2 regions of the Pseudomonas sp. ES4 genome follow, and region 1 is predicted to be linked to the other one. Evidence: riboswitches for the same ligand, from Rfam matches in the RefSeq annotation. Region 1 holds a riboswitch; the other holds the start of a gene.
What was found. Region 1 has a riboswitch for cobalamin ahead of cobW (cobalamin biosynthesis protein CobW). Riboswitches for the same ligand answer to the same signal wherever they lie in the genome.
Positions count from the first base shown of each region.

Region 1 (7,618 bases):
GCCTTGATTTGGTGAAGTTCGATCTTATGAGCCTGCAATGCCTGATCGAGCAGCGCCCGCAACGTGCTGACGGGGCAGCCGCGCTGGCAGCCCAGGCCGACCACTAAAGTCGGCGCTGTGCTGATCTCACTCATGCGTGGTACTGACCATCGCTTTTGCGGCGGAACAACCAGGCACTGATCAGGCCCAGGGCCAGCCAGAATGCCACGTTGGTCAGCTGCGAAGCGATTTTGAACTGAGCTTCCAGGGCTTGTGGAGCCAGCATCGAGTGAACTTCCGGTTGTGGTGCGCCGATCACGTGAGGAACGGCCAGGATTGCCACGCCGAGCACTTTCATCAGCCAGTGACGGCTGAACACGATCAATGCAATGCCGACTGCTGTGGAGGCCGCCGTGCCGATCCACCAGACCTGTCGTTGCGCCAAATCAGCGGCGGCAGTGCCCGGCAGTTCGGGTGGCAGACCGAGGGTCGGTGCCAGTACGAACGTGGCATAACCGGCCAGGCCCCAAAGCAGGCCCTGGGAGGTTTTGGTCGGTGCGCGCAAGGTGTAGAGACCGGCCAGCATCAGGGCGAAACCGACCGCTATCACCAGGTTGCCGCCGGTGGTGGACAGCACGCGCTGCCAGCCGTCTGCCGGTTCCCAGGCCTCGGCATCGTGGGTGTGAGCGGCGACAGCACCTGCGGCGTGTTCGTGAACTTCAACCGCGGCGGGCTCGGATTTTTCGTAAGTCTCGGCCTGCAAAATCAACGGAGCCACCCAGAAGCTTTGCAGCAGGGTCAGCAACAGGGCGGCCAGCAGCCCGGTGAACCCTGCGGTTTGCGCAATACGCTTGATCATGTCAGCAGGTCTCAATGGCACGGAAATGCAGAGCTGTGGCGGGTATCGTGCGCGGCATTGTGCACCGCTTCGATGTGCGAGAAACCGGCGAAATACACAAGGCTGGCACCCAGGATCGACGCGCATACGGCGGCGGTCAGGCGTTGGGTCAGGGTATGGGTGGTGCTGGCGGTGCTCTTATCGGTGTTGCTGCCGGTGCTGCTGATGATCGACATGGCGCTTCCCTCTGGTCTGTCAGCGGGGTGATATAGAGCGCATGGAAGACCCCTGCGAGTCGGGCACGCAGAGGTTCAAACAGCGCCCGCCCACCGCGGGTTTGTTATTCAGTGATCGTAATGGTCACTTTGTGTTGCGGGCCGGTCTCCGGGCTCACGAGGGGCACTGGCTTTCGCCTTGACCTGCAAGCATCACCTTCCCATGCCGAACTGCTGGCACAGTGGATCTGACGCTTCGCTCGCTTACCGTTGCGGGGGCAGCACCGGACTGACATGGCTTTAGAGTAAAGCACATGATTCACCGGTTTCCCGTTTCACCCTGTGAAGGGCACCCGTAACAAGGCGTGTAGGAGAGCATGGGCGGGGGTTGGGCGTCAATTGGCAAGGGTTCTCGTTTGAGTTGATCGTTCCCACGCTCTGCGTGGGAATGCAGCCCGGGACGCTCCGCGTCCCTTTCACAGCCGAACGCGGAGCGTCCGTTGAGGCATTCCCACGCAGAGCGTGGGAACGATCATCAAAGGGGGCACCACAGAATTCAGGTCAACATTGACCCGCCCCCACACGATGCGTAGCCTTGCGCTTTCGAGGTTCTTCGGTGTCTGCCGAAGCTAAGAAGGGAACGCGGTCGATGCCGCGGCTGCCCCCGCAACTGTGAACGGTGCTGTTCGCTGCCACGCCACTGCAAACCCTGTGCAACGGGGTCGCGGGAAGGCGCAGCGAATGCCAGGCCCACAAGCCGGCACACCGTCAGCCAGGAGACCTGCCTCGAAACAGATTCTCACTACAACCGGGCGGGGTGATCCGGTGGCGGAACTCTTGCGCGCGTGCATCCGCCGCTGCGATTGTCGTCCCGTATGCCCGCCACCTTGCCAAAGGGCATCCGATGAAAACACTGGCCAAACTCCCCGTCACCATCGTTACCGGCTTCCTCGGCTCGGGCAAAACCACGTTGCTGCGGCACATGCTCGACAACGCTCAGGGCCGTCGCATTGCGGTGATCGTCAACGAGTTCGGCGAGCTGGGCATCGACGGCGAAATCCTCAAGCAGTGCTCCATCGGTTGCACTGAAGAAGAAGCCAACGGCCGCGTTTACGAACTGGCCAACGGCTGCCTGTGCTGCACCGTTCAGGAAGAATTCTTCCCGGTGATGCGCGAACTGGTCGCCCGTCGCGGCGACCTAGACCATATCCTCATTGAAACCTCGGGCCTGGCCCTGCCAAAACCGCTGGTGCAAGCCTTCCAGTGGCCGGAAATCCGTAGCGCCTGCACCGTTGACGCGGTGATCACCGTGGTCGACAGCCCAGCGGTCGCTGCCGGCACCTTCGCGGCGTTTCCGGACCAGGTCGATGCCCAGCGCAAACTCGACCCGAACCTGGACCACGAATCGCCGCTGCACGAACTGTTCGCCGACCAACTGGCCAGCGCCGACCTGGTGATCCTCAACAAGGCCGACCTGATCAGCCCTGAAGACCTGGCCCGCGTACGCCTGGAAGTCGCTGAAGAACTGCCGCCAGCGGTGAAAGTCATCGAAGCCAGCAGCGGTCGCGTGCCACTGGACGTGCTGATCGGCCTCGGCGCCGGTTCCGAAGAACACATCGACAGCCGTCACAGCCATCACGATCACCACCATGAAGATGAAGACGGCCATCACGATGAGCATGACCACGACGCATTCGACTCCATCTCCATCGAACTGCCGCAAGCCGACGAAAGCCTGCTGCTGGACGCGCTGACTCAACTGGTGGTCCAGCACGGCATTTTGCGCGTCAAAGGTTTCGCGGCGATTCCGAACAAGCCGATGCGCCTGCTGATCCAGGGCGTGGGCACGCGTTTCGACAAGCATTTCGACCGTCAGTGGGGCGCCGACGAAGCGCGTACCACGCGTCTGGTATTGATCGGCCAGAAGCTGGACGCCACTTTGCTTGAAGCGCAATTGCGCGCTGCGCTCAGCGTTTAAGCCATGCACCTGCTCAGGACCCAGCCCGGCGGTTTCGTGTCGGATGACAACATTGCCGACCTTGGACAAACCCCCGCCGAGCTGGTGATCCTGTGCAGCGGCGACTCTAGCCTGGCGCTGCTCGCCGAAGCCGCGCAGCAGTTGCCCGACGATTACCCCAGCGTGCGCCTGGCCAACCCGATGCAGGTGCAGAATCACGCCTCGGTCGACTTGTATGTCGACGAAGTGCTGCGCCACGCCAAGGTGATTCTGATCTCGCTGCACGGCGGCATCGCCTATTGGCGTTACGGCGTCGAGCGTCTGGTGCAACTGTCGGAGCGCGGTGTACAGCTGATTCTGGTGCCCGGCGATGACCGCCCGGACCCGGAACTCAGCGACCTGAGCACGGTGGACGCGCAAGACCGCGACCGACTCTGGCAGTTTCTGCGTCAGGGCGGCATGGGCAATGCCCTGGATTTTTTCCGTTGCCTTGCCAATCGCTGGCTGGATCGCGACTACGCCTGGGCCGAGCCGCAAACCCTGCCGCGCACAGCGATTTACCACCCGCACAAAAGCCCCGCTGAACTGAAGGATTGGCAAGCCGACTGGCAGGCCGGTCAACCGGTGGCGGCGGTGCTGTTCTACCGCTCGCATTTGCAGGCGGCCAACACCGGTTTCATCGATGTTTTCTGCCAGCGTTTGCAGGCGGCGGGGTTGAACCCGTTGCCAATTGCTGTGGCCAGTTTGAAGGAACCCGGCTGCCTGACGGTGGTCGAGGACTGGCTGGATGAAGTCGAGGCCGGCGTCATTCTCAACACCACCGGTTTCGCCCAATCCAGCCCCGAAGCGCCGCATCTGCGACCGTTTCGCCGCAACATTCCAGTGATCCAGGCGATCTGCGCCCAAGACAATGAACCCGGTTGGCGCGCCAGCGAACAAGGCCTCGGTCCCCGCGACTTGGCGATGCACATCGCACTGCCGGAGCTGGACGGGCGGATCATCAGCCGGCCGATCAGCTTCAAGGACCTGGCCTGGCGCAGCGAGCGTAGTCAATCCGATGTGGTCTGCTATCGACCTGCACCTGCGCGCATGGATTTTGTCGCTGAGCTGGCGCGACGCTGGATTGATCTGGCGCGAGTGCCCAACGCTGAAAAACGCATCGCCCTGATCCTCGCCAACTACCCGACCCGCGACGGGCGCATCGGCAATGGTGTCGGCCTCGACACTCCGGCCGCGGCGCTGAACATCCTGCGTGCGCTGCATAAAGAAGGTTATCCGCTGCCGGCCGAGTTGCCTGATAGCGGCACCGCGTTGATCCAGCAATTACTCGGCGGCGTCAGCAATGACCTCGACACCCTCGACCAGCGCCCGTGTATGCAAAGCCTCGCGCTGGACGACTACAACCTGATGTTCGACGCCTTGCCCGAATCCAATCGCCAAGCGGTGCTGGAACGTTGGGGCTTGCCGCAAAGCGACCCGATGTTCCGTGGCGGGCGAATGATGATCGCCGGGCTGCGCTTTGGCCTGACCTTCGTCGGGATTCAACCGGCGCGGGGGTATCAGGTCGATCCGAGCGCGGTGTATCACGACCCGGACCTGGTGCCTCCGCACGGTTACCTCGCGTTCTATTTCTGGTTGCGCAACACCTACGGCGCCCACGGCGTGATCCACGTCGGCAAGCACGGCAACCTCGAGTGGTTGCCGGGCAAAGGCGTCGGGCTGTCGGAGCATTGCTGGCCGGATGCGCTGCTCGGTCCGCTGCCGAACATCTATCCATTTATCGTCAACGACCCGGGCGAGGGCGCCCAAGCCAAGCGCCGTACGCAAGCGGTGATCATCGACCACCTGATGCCGCCGCTGACCCGCGCCGAAACGTACGGCCCGTTGCGCAACCTCGAACTACTCGCCGACGAGTATTACGAAGCGCAAATGCTCGATCCGCGCCGTGCCCGGGAATTGCAGCGCGACATCCTGCAACTGGTGCGCGAGACGCACATCGACCGCGAACTGCAACTGGACGAAAAACTCGACAGCGAGGCCGATGCGGCGATCTGGTTGCCGCGTCTGGACACCTATTTGTGCGACTTGAAAGAGTCACAGATCCGCGACGGTCTGCATGTGTTTGGCGAGTCGCCGACCGGGCGCCTGCGCATCGACACCTTGCTGGCGTTATTGCGCATTCCGCGAGGCGATGGGCGCGGTGCGCAATCGAGTCTGCTGCGGGCCTTGGCCAAGGCGTTCACGCTGGGCTTCGATCCGCTGGATTGTGCGCTCGCCGAACCTTGGACCGGGCCACGTCCGATTGAACTGCAAACCCTCACCGATGAAGTCTGGCGCACAGCCGGTGATACCCGCGAACGTCTGGAACTGTTCGCCGCTCATCTGATCTCCCAAACGGTGAACCAACCTCAAGCCAAACCCGACCCCTGTGGGAGCGAGCCTGCTCGCGATATCGGTGTGACAGCTAACATTGATATGACTGACCCACCGCTATCGCGAGCAGGCCCGCTCCCACAGGAGGTAGGTTGGTCTGACGTGAGCGCGATCATCGACAACCTGCGCGAAGTCGTCGCGCCACGGCTGGACGCCTGCGGTCCGGCGGAAATGCGCGGTCTGCTCGACGCCCTCAGCGGCCGCTTCGTGCCGGCCGGCCCCAGCGGTGCGCCGAGTCGCGGACGGCTCGACGTGCTGCCGACCGGGCGCAACTTCTATTCGGTGGACGTGCGTAACCTGCCGACCACCACCGCATGGCGTATCGGTTTCCAGTCGGCCAACCTGATTCTTGAGCGACACCTGCAAGACCACGGCGATCACCTGCGCCAGCTCGGCCTGTCGGTGTGGGGCACCGCGACCATGCGCACCGGAGGCGACGACATCGCCCAGGCCATGGCGCTGATGGGCGTGCGGCCGGTCTGGGCCACCGGCAGTCAACGGGTCGACGACTTCGAGATTCTGCCGCTGAGTCTGCTTGACCGTCCGCGCGTGGACGTGACCTTGCGCGTCTCCGGATTCTTCCGCGATGCCTTTGCCAACCTGATCCGCCTGTTCGACGCCGCCGTGCAAGCGGTCGCCGCCCTCGATGAGCCGGACGACCTCAACCCCTTGGCCGCCAAGGTGCGTGCCGAGCGCGAAGCGTTAATGCAATCGGGGCTGGATGAAGAGGCAGCCAAGCGTCAGGCCGGTTGGCGCATCTTTGGTGCCAAACCCGGTGCTTACGGCGCGGGCGTGCAGGGCGCCATCGATGGTCGTCTGTGGCAAAGCCGCGACGACCTGGCCGAGGTATATCTGAACTGGGGCGGCTACGCTTACGGCGGTTCTGACGAAGGCACCGCGGCGCGAGCGCAGTTCGCTCAGCGCTTGAGCCAGGTTCAGGCTGTGCTGCAAAACCAGGACAACCGCGAACACGACTTGCTCGATTCCAACGACTACTACCAGTTCCAGGGCGGCATGCTCGCGGCGGTGGAAAGCCTCAGCGGTGAAGCGGCGGCCAGTTACCATGGCGATCACAGTCAGCCGGACCTGCCGAAGATCCGCACGTTGAAGGAAGAGCTGAACCGGGTGATTCGCTCGCGGGCAGCCAATCCGAAGTGGATAGACGGCGTGAAGCGCCACGGCTATAAAGGCGCGTTTGAACTGGCGGCGACGGTCGATAACCTGTTTGCCTTCGACGCTACCACGCAGCTGATCGACGATCACCAGTACGCGTTACTGGCGGATGCGTATTTGCTGGACCCCGCGACCCGGGATTTTGTTCGTGAGCATAATCCGCATGCGTTGCGTGACATGACCGAGCGGATGCTGGAGGCGCAGCAGCGGGGGATGTGGAAGGCGCCTGGCGAGTATCGCGAGGCGCTGGAGAATTTGTTGCTGGACATCGAAGAAGACAGTTAGCCGGATCGTTCCCACGCTCCGCGTGGGAATGCCTCAACGGACGCTCCGCGTTCGGCTCTTGGGACGCAGAGCGTCCCGGGCTGCATTCCCACGCAGAGCGTGGGAACGATCACATTACCGACCACAAACGAGACCCGACATGACCGACACCCCCCATTTCCCGCTTTCCGCCGTGGTCGGCGCCGACGATCTGAAACTCGCCCTCTACCTGACCGCCATCGACCCGAAAATCGGCGGCGTGCTCATCGAAGGCCCCCGCGGCATGGCCAAGTCAACGCTGGCCCGTGGCCTGGCGGACTTGCTCGCCAGCGGCCAATTCGTCACCTTGCCGCTTGGCGCCACCGAAGAACGACTGGTCGGCACCCTCGACCTGGACGCCGCCCTGAGCGAGGGTCGTGCACAGTTTTCCCCCGGTGTACTGGCCAAGGCCGACGGCGGCGTGCTCTATGTTGATGAGGTCAATTTATTGCCCGATCACCTGGTGGACCTGCTGCTGGACGTGGCCGCCAGCGGCACCAACCTGATCGAGCGCGACGGCATTTCCCATCGGCATTCGGCGAAGTTCGTGCTGATCGGCACCATGAACCCGGAAGAGGGTGAGCTGCGTCCGCAACTGCTCGATCGTTTTGGCCTGAACGTCGCCCTCAGCGGTCACACAGCACCGGTCGAGCGCGGCCAGATCATCCGGCGGCGGCTGGATTTCGACAGCGATCCCCACAGCTTCTGCGCCGAATGGGA
Region 1 is NZ_JBOBDO010000002.1:290,550-298,167, reverse strand. Features, by position in the region: gene ACQ4OB_RS03580 (cobalamin biosynthesis protein) at 1-134, opposite strand, end outside; gene ACQ4OB_RS03575 (CbtA family protein) at 131-838, opposite strand; gene ACQ4OB_RS03570 (CbtB domain-containing protein) at 850-1,053, opposite strand; cobalamin riboswitch at 1,176-1,404, opposite strand; cobalamin riboswitch at 1,622-1,835, shown strand; gene cobW (cobalamin biosynthesis protein CobW) at 1,937-3,010, shown strand; gene cobN (cobaltochelatase subunit CobN) at 3,014-6,880, shown strand; gene ACQ4OB_RS03555 (ATP-binding protein) at 7,020-7,618, shown strand, end outside.

Region 2 (7,618 bases), on a different contig from region 1:
CGCAGCACGATCAACCCGACCTGATTGGCAAAAGGTGCCAGGCTCAGCTGCGGCGTGTTGTCCATGAATGCCTCGTCCACCACCAGCCAGCCACCGCGTTGGGCCAGCCGCGTGTGCCAGTCGAGCAAGCGACTGGGTGTCAGGCTCAGGCCGGTAGGATTGTTCGGATTGACCACCACCAGCACGTCGAGGCTGTCGAGAAAGAAGTCGACTTCCTGCTCCAGCACTTCACGCACGATGTAGCCATTGCGGCGCCACGCTTCGGCATGTTCGGCGTAACACGGCGAGAGCACGCCGACCTTACCGGCCCGGCGCAAACGTGGCAGCAACTGGATCGCCATTTGCGAGCCGGCCACCGGCAGCACCTGGGCAGCGCCGTAATATTCACAGGCCGCCTGCTCCAGACCGTCATCGGTTTCCGGCAACCGCGCCCACGCCCGCAACGGAATCTCCGGGACCGGAAACGGCCAGGGCGCGAGGCCGCTGGACAGGTCGAGCCAATCGGCTTCGGCGATGCCGTACTCGAGCGCCGCCTTGCGTAACCGCCCACCGTGCTCAAGCATAAAATTCAGCCCCCACGCAGAGGATCAGCAACCATAACCATACCCCGCGCTGGACCAATTGCCAGCCGCGGTCGATGGAGTCGGCGTCTGCCGGTTCGCCTTCGCCCAATGGCGGACGCTGATGCAGTTCGCCGTGATAAATCGCCGCCCCGCCCAACTCGACGCCGAGCGCACCGGCACCGGCCGCCATCACCGGACCGGCATTCGGGCTGTCCCAGGTTCGGCCCTGGGTGCGCCAGCATTTCAGCGCCAGGCGGGTTTTGCCCAGCAGCGCGTAGGTCAGGGCCACCAGGCGTGCAGGAATATAGTTGAGGACATCGTCGATCTTTGCCGCGGCCCAGCCAAAACGCTCGAAGCGTTCATTGCGGTAACCCCACATCGCATCCAGCGTGTTGCTCAAACGGTAGAGCACCACGCCTGGCGCGCCGGCCACGGCAAACCAGAACAGCGCAGCGAATACCGCATCGCTGCCGTTCTCCAGCACCGATTCGGTGGCGGCGCGGGCGACTTCGGTCTTGTCCAGTTCGCTGGTCTGGCGGCTGACCAGATAACTGACCCGTGTGCGCGCCTCGTCCAGGTCATCACCGCGCAGCGCCTTGGCCACCGGCTCGACGTGTTCACCGAGGCTGCGCATGCCGAGGGCGCAATAGAGCAGGAGAATCTCGACGATCCAGCCGATGTAGGGCGCCCAGGAAAATGCGGTGGCCAGCAGGGTCAGCGGCAACACCGCGATCACCCAGGCAGTGACGCCATGGCTGCGCCAGCCGCGACCTTCACCATTGAAACGTTGCTCGATTCGGTCGGCAAAGCGGCCGAACGCCACCAGCGGATGCCAGCGTTTGGGTTCACCCAGCAGCGCATCCAGCGCAACCGCGGCGACACTCAACAACGCCACACTCATTGACTCACTCCCCAATAATTTTCATACAGCAGTTCACTGAGCGGACGCGTCTGCGCCCAGCCTTCGAGTACCAGCATCGGCGCCGGATAGAACTCCGTGACCGGCCCCAGGCAAAGAACGGCCAAGGGTTTGGCACCCGCGGGAAAACCCAACAGGTCCGCCAGGGCTTGCGGCTCGAACAGCGAGACCCAGCCCATGCCCAATCCTTCAGCGCGGGAGGCCAGCCACAGGTTCTGGATCGCGCAGGAGAGCGACGCCATGTCCATTTCCGGCATCGTGCGCCGGCCGAAGATGTGACGCTCGCGATCGTCCATCAGCGCGGCGACCAGCACCTCGGCGCAGTCGTTGATGCCTTCGACTTTCAACTTCATGAATTCGTCGGTGCGTTCGCCGAGGGCTTCGGCGGTGCGGATGCGTTCTTCTTCCACCAGTGACTGGATCTTGCCGCGCAGGGCTCGATCGCTGATGCGGATGAACCGCCAGGGCTGCATCAGGCCGACGCTCGGCGCCTGGTGTGCAGCTTCGAGCAGGCGCTGCAGCAACTCAGGCTCGACGGTGCCGCCGCTGAAATGACGCATGTCGCGGCGTTCGCCGATGGCTCGGTAGACCGCCGCGCGTTCGGCTTCGGAAAATGCGTTGTCGGTCATGGCCTCTTCGCGAGCAAGCCCGCTCCCACAGTGGAAGGTGTGCTATCTGAAGAAACGCGGTCCCCTGTGGGAGTGAGCCTGCTCGCGATGGCGTCCTTATGGTCAGGCACAAACAGCGCGGCAATCGCCAATGGATTGGACGGAAAATAAAAGTGCACATAAGAAGCCGTCATCCGCCCCTCACGATAAACCGCCTCCGCCCCTCGCCCACCATTCGGGCTCAGCCCACGAGCAATCGGCTCAAGCTCAGTGCTGGTCAACGAGTGGTGATAGGTGTGCCCGCGCAACAAACCTTCCGGCAATTCGACGGCCTGCAACGCCAACGCGGCCAGACGCTTTTGCATCACCGCATCCCCCGTCAGCAAGCCAACCAGTTCAGCGCGAGTGCCCTCGACATCGGTCAACGAATCGAGCAGATACAGCATGCCGCCGCACTCGGCCAACAACGGCTTACCCGCCGCATGGTGAGCGCGGATTGCGGCCAGCATCGTGGTGTTCTGTGACAGCGCCACGTGATGCAATTCAGGATAACCGCCAGGCAGATAGAGGCTGTCTGCCTCCGGCAGTTGCATGTCACGGATCGGCGAGAAAAACGACAACTCGGCGCCCATGGCCCGCAGCAGATCCAGGCTCGCGCCGTAGGTAAACGCAAAGGCTTCGTCCCGGGCCACGGCAATTCGCACACCGGCCAGCAAGGGTTCGGCTGCGATCATTTCAGGCGCGGCGAATTCCACAGCCGGTGGTAGAGCGACATCGCAACTGCTGGCCAATGACTCGGCGGCGGCATCGAGGCGCAGGTCGAGATCGTTCAACTCACTGGCCTGAACCAGCCCGAGGTGCCGACTCGGCAATTCGATACCGGTTTCCCGGGACAGCGCGCCATACCAGCGCAAACCTTCAGTCAGACTGCCTTCGAGCAACTGCGCATGGCGCACGGTGCCGACGCGGTTGGCCAGCACACCGGCAAACGGCAAGTCCGGCTGATACTTCGCCAGCCCCAACGCCAATGCGCCAAAGGTCTGGGCCATGGCGGTGCCGTCGATCACGCCGAGCACCGGCACACCGAAGTGCCGCGCCAGATCAGCGCTGGACGGCGTACCGTCGAACAGCCCCATGACGCCTTCGATGAGGATCAGATCGGCTTCGCCGGCCGCTTCCCACAACAGTCGACGACTTTCCTGCTCGCCGACCATCCACATGTCCAGTTGATACACCGGCGCACCGCTGGCGCGCTCGAGAATCATCGGGTCGAGAAAGTCCGGCCCGCATTTGAACACGCGCACCTTGCGCCCCTGATTGCGATGCAAACGGGCCAGCGCGGCGGTGACGGTGGTCTTGCCCTGACCGGAGGCCGGTGCGGCAATCAATACCGCCGGGCATTGACGATGGCTATTCATAAAGTGCAGCTCACAACTCGACGCCTTTTTGCGCTTTGATTCCGGCCTGGAACGCGTGCTTGATCACGCCCATTTCGGTGACGGTGTCGGCCAGCTCGATCATCTCCGGCTTGGCGCCGCGACCGGTGACTACCACGTGCTGCATTGGCGGACGGGCCTGCAAGTCGCTGAGCACCTGATCGAGATCCAGATAACCGTGCTTGAGCGCGATGTTCAATTCATCCAGCACCACCAGGCCGATCGACGGATCACGCAGCAATTCGCGCGACACTGCCCACGCGGCTTGCGCGGCGGCGATGTCACGCTGGCGATCCTGGGTTTCCCAGGTGAAGCCCTCGCCCATCACATGAAAACGCACCTGCTCCGGGAAGCGCCGGAAGAACAGCTCCTCGCCGGTGCTGTTGCGCCCCTTGATGAACTGCACCACGCCACACTGCATGCCGTGGCCCATGGACCGGGCGAGCATGCCGAAGGCCGAACTGCTTTTGCCTTTGCCGTTGCCGGTCAGCACCAGCAGCAGGCCGCATTCATTCGGGGAATTGGCGATGCGTTCGTCGATCACGGCTTTTTTGCGCAGCATGCGCGCCAGATGACGTTCGTCACGATCGGGGGTATCAGTCATGGGGGAGCTCTCCGTTGAGGCTGGATAACGGCGGGCAGGCACAAGAATAGACGGCAACAAGCCTGGCATCGCCCACCGTGATGCCGCTGGATGGATCAGGCCGGTCTCCGGGCTCATGAGCGGCGATTTGCCTGACTGCGCGCCTTCCCATGTCGACGACACAGTGGCTCAAGGCGCAGTTTTTACTCATTTACCGTTGCGGGGGCAGCGCCGGGATCATGGCTCTTCGTCGCTTGAAGAGCGTCACTCACCGGCTTCCCTGTTTCACTCTGTCAACCAAGGTCACAGAGCACCTGAAACAAGCCGCGAAGGTTAGAGGGTTGGGGATGGAGCGTCAATTGAAGACGGGCAGCCTGGGAGCGAATAACTGCTGTCGATCAATTATCTGACGCCAATCTTGTGCCACACTCCCAGCAGTGATATCAAAGAGCCACAATCTCACAACACAATAACAAGGGTGAGCCACATGCAAGGCATGATCATCAGCAATCCGAAGCTGGAATTCCTGCGACCGGTGCTGGAACGCTGGTTTGACTGTATCGACCGCTACAACGCCGTGCGCGGCGATAACGAAACGCCTTACTGGTTCGATGAAAAAGCCAACCTGAGCCTGCTGTCCGCCGCAGCCTGGATGGCAGAGATGGTTACGCTGCAGCAAACACCAACTCGTAAACAGGTCGAAGAAGGCGAACGCAATGGCCGCGCCGATCTGTTTATCGCGACGAGCGAAGAACGCGCTTACCTTCAGGCGACCCAGCGCTGGCCACGGGTCAACAACCTGAACCTGACTCAAGCGTTGCAGGACATCACCAGCGAAGCCAAACGCATCAGTTACGCCAGCGACCTGAAACTCGGCTGCCTATTCGTCGCACCGCAAAAAGCCCAACAAAGCGCCACCCCGGAAGAACTCCAGGACATGGTCGACGACCTGCAAAAGGAACACACATGCGCGGTGGCCTGGTACTTCCCCTATGCCTATCGCAAGTTGCGCAATGAAGCCGGCAACTATCACCCCGGCATCGCCGTGCTGTTCAAGGAAGCCCGCGGCTGACCGGTTGAACCATCGCGCACTGCACTTCTCTATTGATTAGCTCACTGCATTCATAGGGAAGATCAGCATGCGCAAGCCTCAGCTCGCTCTCGTCATCGTGCTCGCCGGAGGGCTTGCCGCCTGTGGTGAAACCGCCAGGCTGCAAGTCTCCGACGGCACCGGCCCATCGCCCAAGCTGCCAGAACCGAACAAGACCCTGATCCCGACGGTGAACATCGCCCCGGCGATCGGCTGGCCGGACGGCGCAAAACCTATCGCCGCGACAGGAACTCAGGTGGTGGCTTTTGCCGAAGGCCTCGATCACCCGCGCTGGCTCTACGTGCTGCCCAACGGCGACGTGCTGGTCGCCGAAACCAACGCACCCGCCAAACCCGATGCCGGCATTCGTGGCTGGATCATGGGCAAAGTCATGGGCCGTGCCGGCGCCGGCGTACCGAGCCCGAACCGCATCACGCTGCTGCGGGACAAGGACCACGACGGCATCGCCGAAACCCGTACGGTGTTCCTGGAAAACCTCAACTCGCCCTTCGGCATGACCCTGGTCGGCAATGACCTGTACGTCGCCGACACGGACCGCTTGCTGCGCTTCCACTATGAAAACGGCGAGACGGCGATCAAGTCACAGCCGATGAAGGTGATCGACCTGCCGGGCGGGACGCTGAATCACCACTGGACCAAAAACGTTATCGCCAGCAAGGACGGCAGCAAGCTGTACGTCACCGTGGGCTCGAACAGCAACATCGGTGAAAACGGCATGGATCAGGAGGAAGGTCGCGCGGCAATCTGGGAAGTGGATCGCGCCACCGGTAATCATCGGATCTTCGCCTCGGGGATTCGTAATCCAAACGGCCTGGCCTGGGAACCTCGCAGCGGCGCATTGTGGACAGCGGTCAATGAGCGCGACGAAATCGGCAGCGATTTGGTGCCGGATTACATCACTTCAGTGAAGGACGGCGGGTTTTACGGCTGGCCTTACAGTTATTACGGTCAGCATGTCGATGTTCGCGTCAAGCCGCAAAACCCCGACCTGGTGGCCAAGGCCATTGCGCCGGACTACGCGGTCGGCCCGCATACCGCCTCGTTGGGCCTGACGTTCGCTGAAGGCAACAGACTGCCGGCGCAATTCAAGGAAGGAGCATTCATCGGCCAGCATGGGTCATGGAACCGTAAACCGCACAGTGGCTACAAAGTGATCTTCGTACCGTTCAGCGCAGGGAAACCGAGCGGGCCGCCGATTGATGTGCTCACTGGCTTCCTCAATAACGAGGAAAAAGCCATGGGCCGGCCGGTGGGTGTAGTGATTGATCAGCAGGGGGATTTGTTGGTGGCGGATGACGTGGGCAACAAGGTGTGGCGCGTGTCGGCGGCTCAATAACTGCAATACACATCAACTGTGGGAGCGAGCCTGCTCGCGATGAGGCCGGTACACCCGACATTGAACTTGCCTGACCCACCGCTATTCGCGAGCAAGCCCGCTTCCACAAGAACCGCGTTCAGCGCTTGCGGCAGAGTGTGAGCCCATCCCCCAACGGCAACAGCGACAAATCCACACGCGAGTCATCCTTCAAGGCGCAATTGAGCGCCTGGATGGCTCGGGTGTCTTCACTCTCGGGATTGTCCTCAAGCACCCGACCACTCCACAGCGTGTTATCAAACACCGCCAGCCCGCCGACGCGCAGCAGACGCAATGCATGCTCCAGGTAAAGGGGGTAGTTGGCTTTGTCGGCATCGATAAAGATCAGGTCGAATGACTCTGGCTGATCCAGCTGAGCCAGGGTTTCCAGCGCGGGCGCCAAACGCAGATCGATCCGCGCGGCAAGTCCCGCTTCCTGCCAGTAACGGCGCGCGGTGGCGTTGTAGTCACCGGGAATGTCACAGCAGATCAGCGAACCGTCATCCGGCAGCGCAGCCGCCATGCACAAGGCGCTGTAACCGGTGAAAGTACCGATTTCCAGCAGGCGCCTGGCACCGATGAGTTTCACCAATAGCGCGAGGAATTGCCCCTGCTCCGGCGCCACCTGCCAGCGAGCCATGGGCAGCGCCTGGGTTTCGTCACGCAAACGCTTGAGCAACGGCGTTTCGCGCAGGGAAACGTCGAGCAGGTATTGATACAGGGAATCGTCGAGATTGAGTGTGCGAGCGGTCATGACAACCTCTGCCCTTTAGGGATTGCGTGCCAAGTGCTCAGGTTGCAAGACGCGCTTGGCGCTCAGATAGGCTTTCTGCCAGTAAGCTTTGGACAAGCTGTCGAGCTTCACCGTGCCGCCGGTGGCTGGCGCATGGACGAAGCGACCTTCGCCGACGTAGATCCCGGCGTGGCTGACCTGAGAACCGCCATTGGTGGCGAAGAAGATCAGGTCACCGGTTTGCAGGCCTTCCTTGCCCACGCTGGCCGCCTGCATGCCGATCATCTCGCGCGTGGTCCGTGGCAGGGAAA
Region 2 is NZ_JBOBDO010000013.1:35,637-43,254, reverse strand. Features, by position in the region: gene cobD (threonine-phosphate decarboxylase CobD) at 1-563, opposite strand, end outside; gene cbiB (adenosylcobinamide-phosphate synthase CbiB) at 556-1,464, opposite strand; gene bluB (5,6-dimethylbenzimidazole synthase) at 1,461-2,111, opposite strand; gene ACQ4OB_RS15900 (cobyrinate a,c-diamide synthase) at 2,108-3,508, opposite strand; gene cobO (cob(I)yrinic acid a,c-diamide adenosyltransferase) at 3,519-4,130, opposite strand; cobalamin riboswitch at 4,212-4,442, opposite strand; gene ACQ4OB_RS15890 (hypothetical protein) at 4,597-5,181, shown strand; gene ACQ4OB_RS15885 (PQQ-dependent sugar dehydrogenase) at 5,249-6,556, shown strand; gene ACQ4OB_RS15880 (O-methyltransferase) at 6,675-7,328, opposite strand; gene ACQ4OB_RS15875 (C40 family peptidase) at 7,344-7,618, opposite strand, start outside.
Region 2: another riboswitch for cobalamin. It lies ahead of cobO (cob(I)yrinic acid a,c-diamide adenosyltransferase); the one in region 1 lies ahead of cobW (cobalamin biosynthesis protein CobW).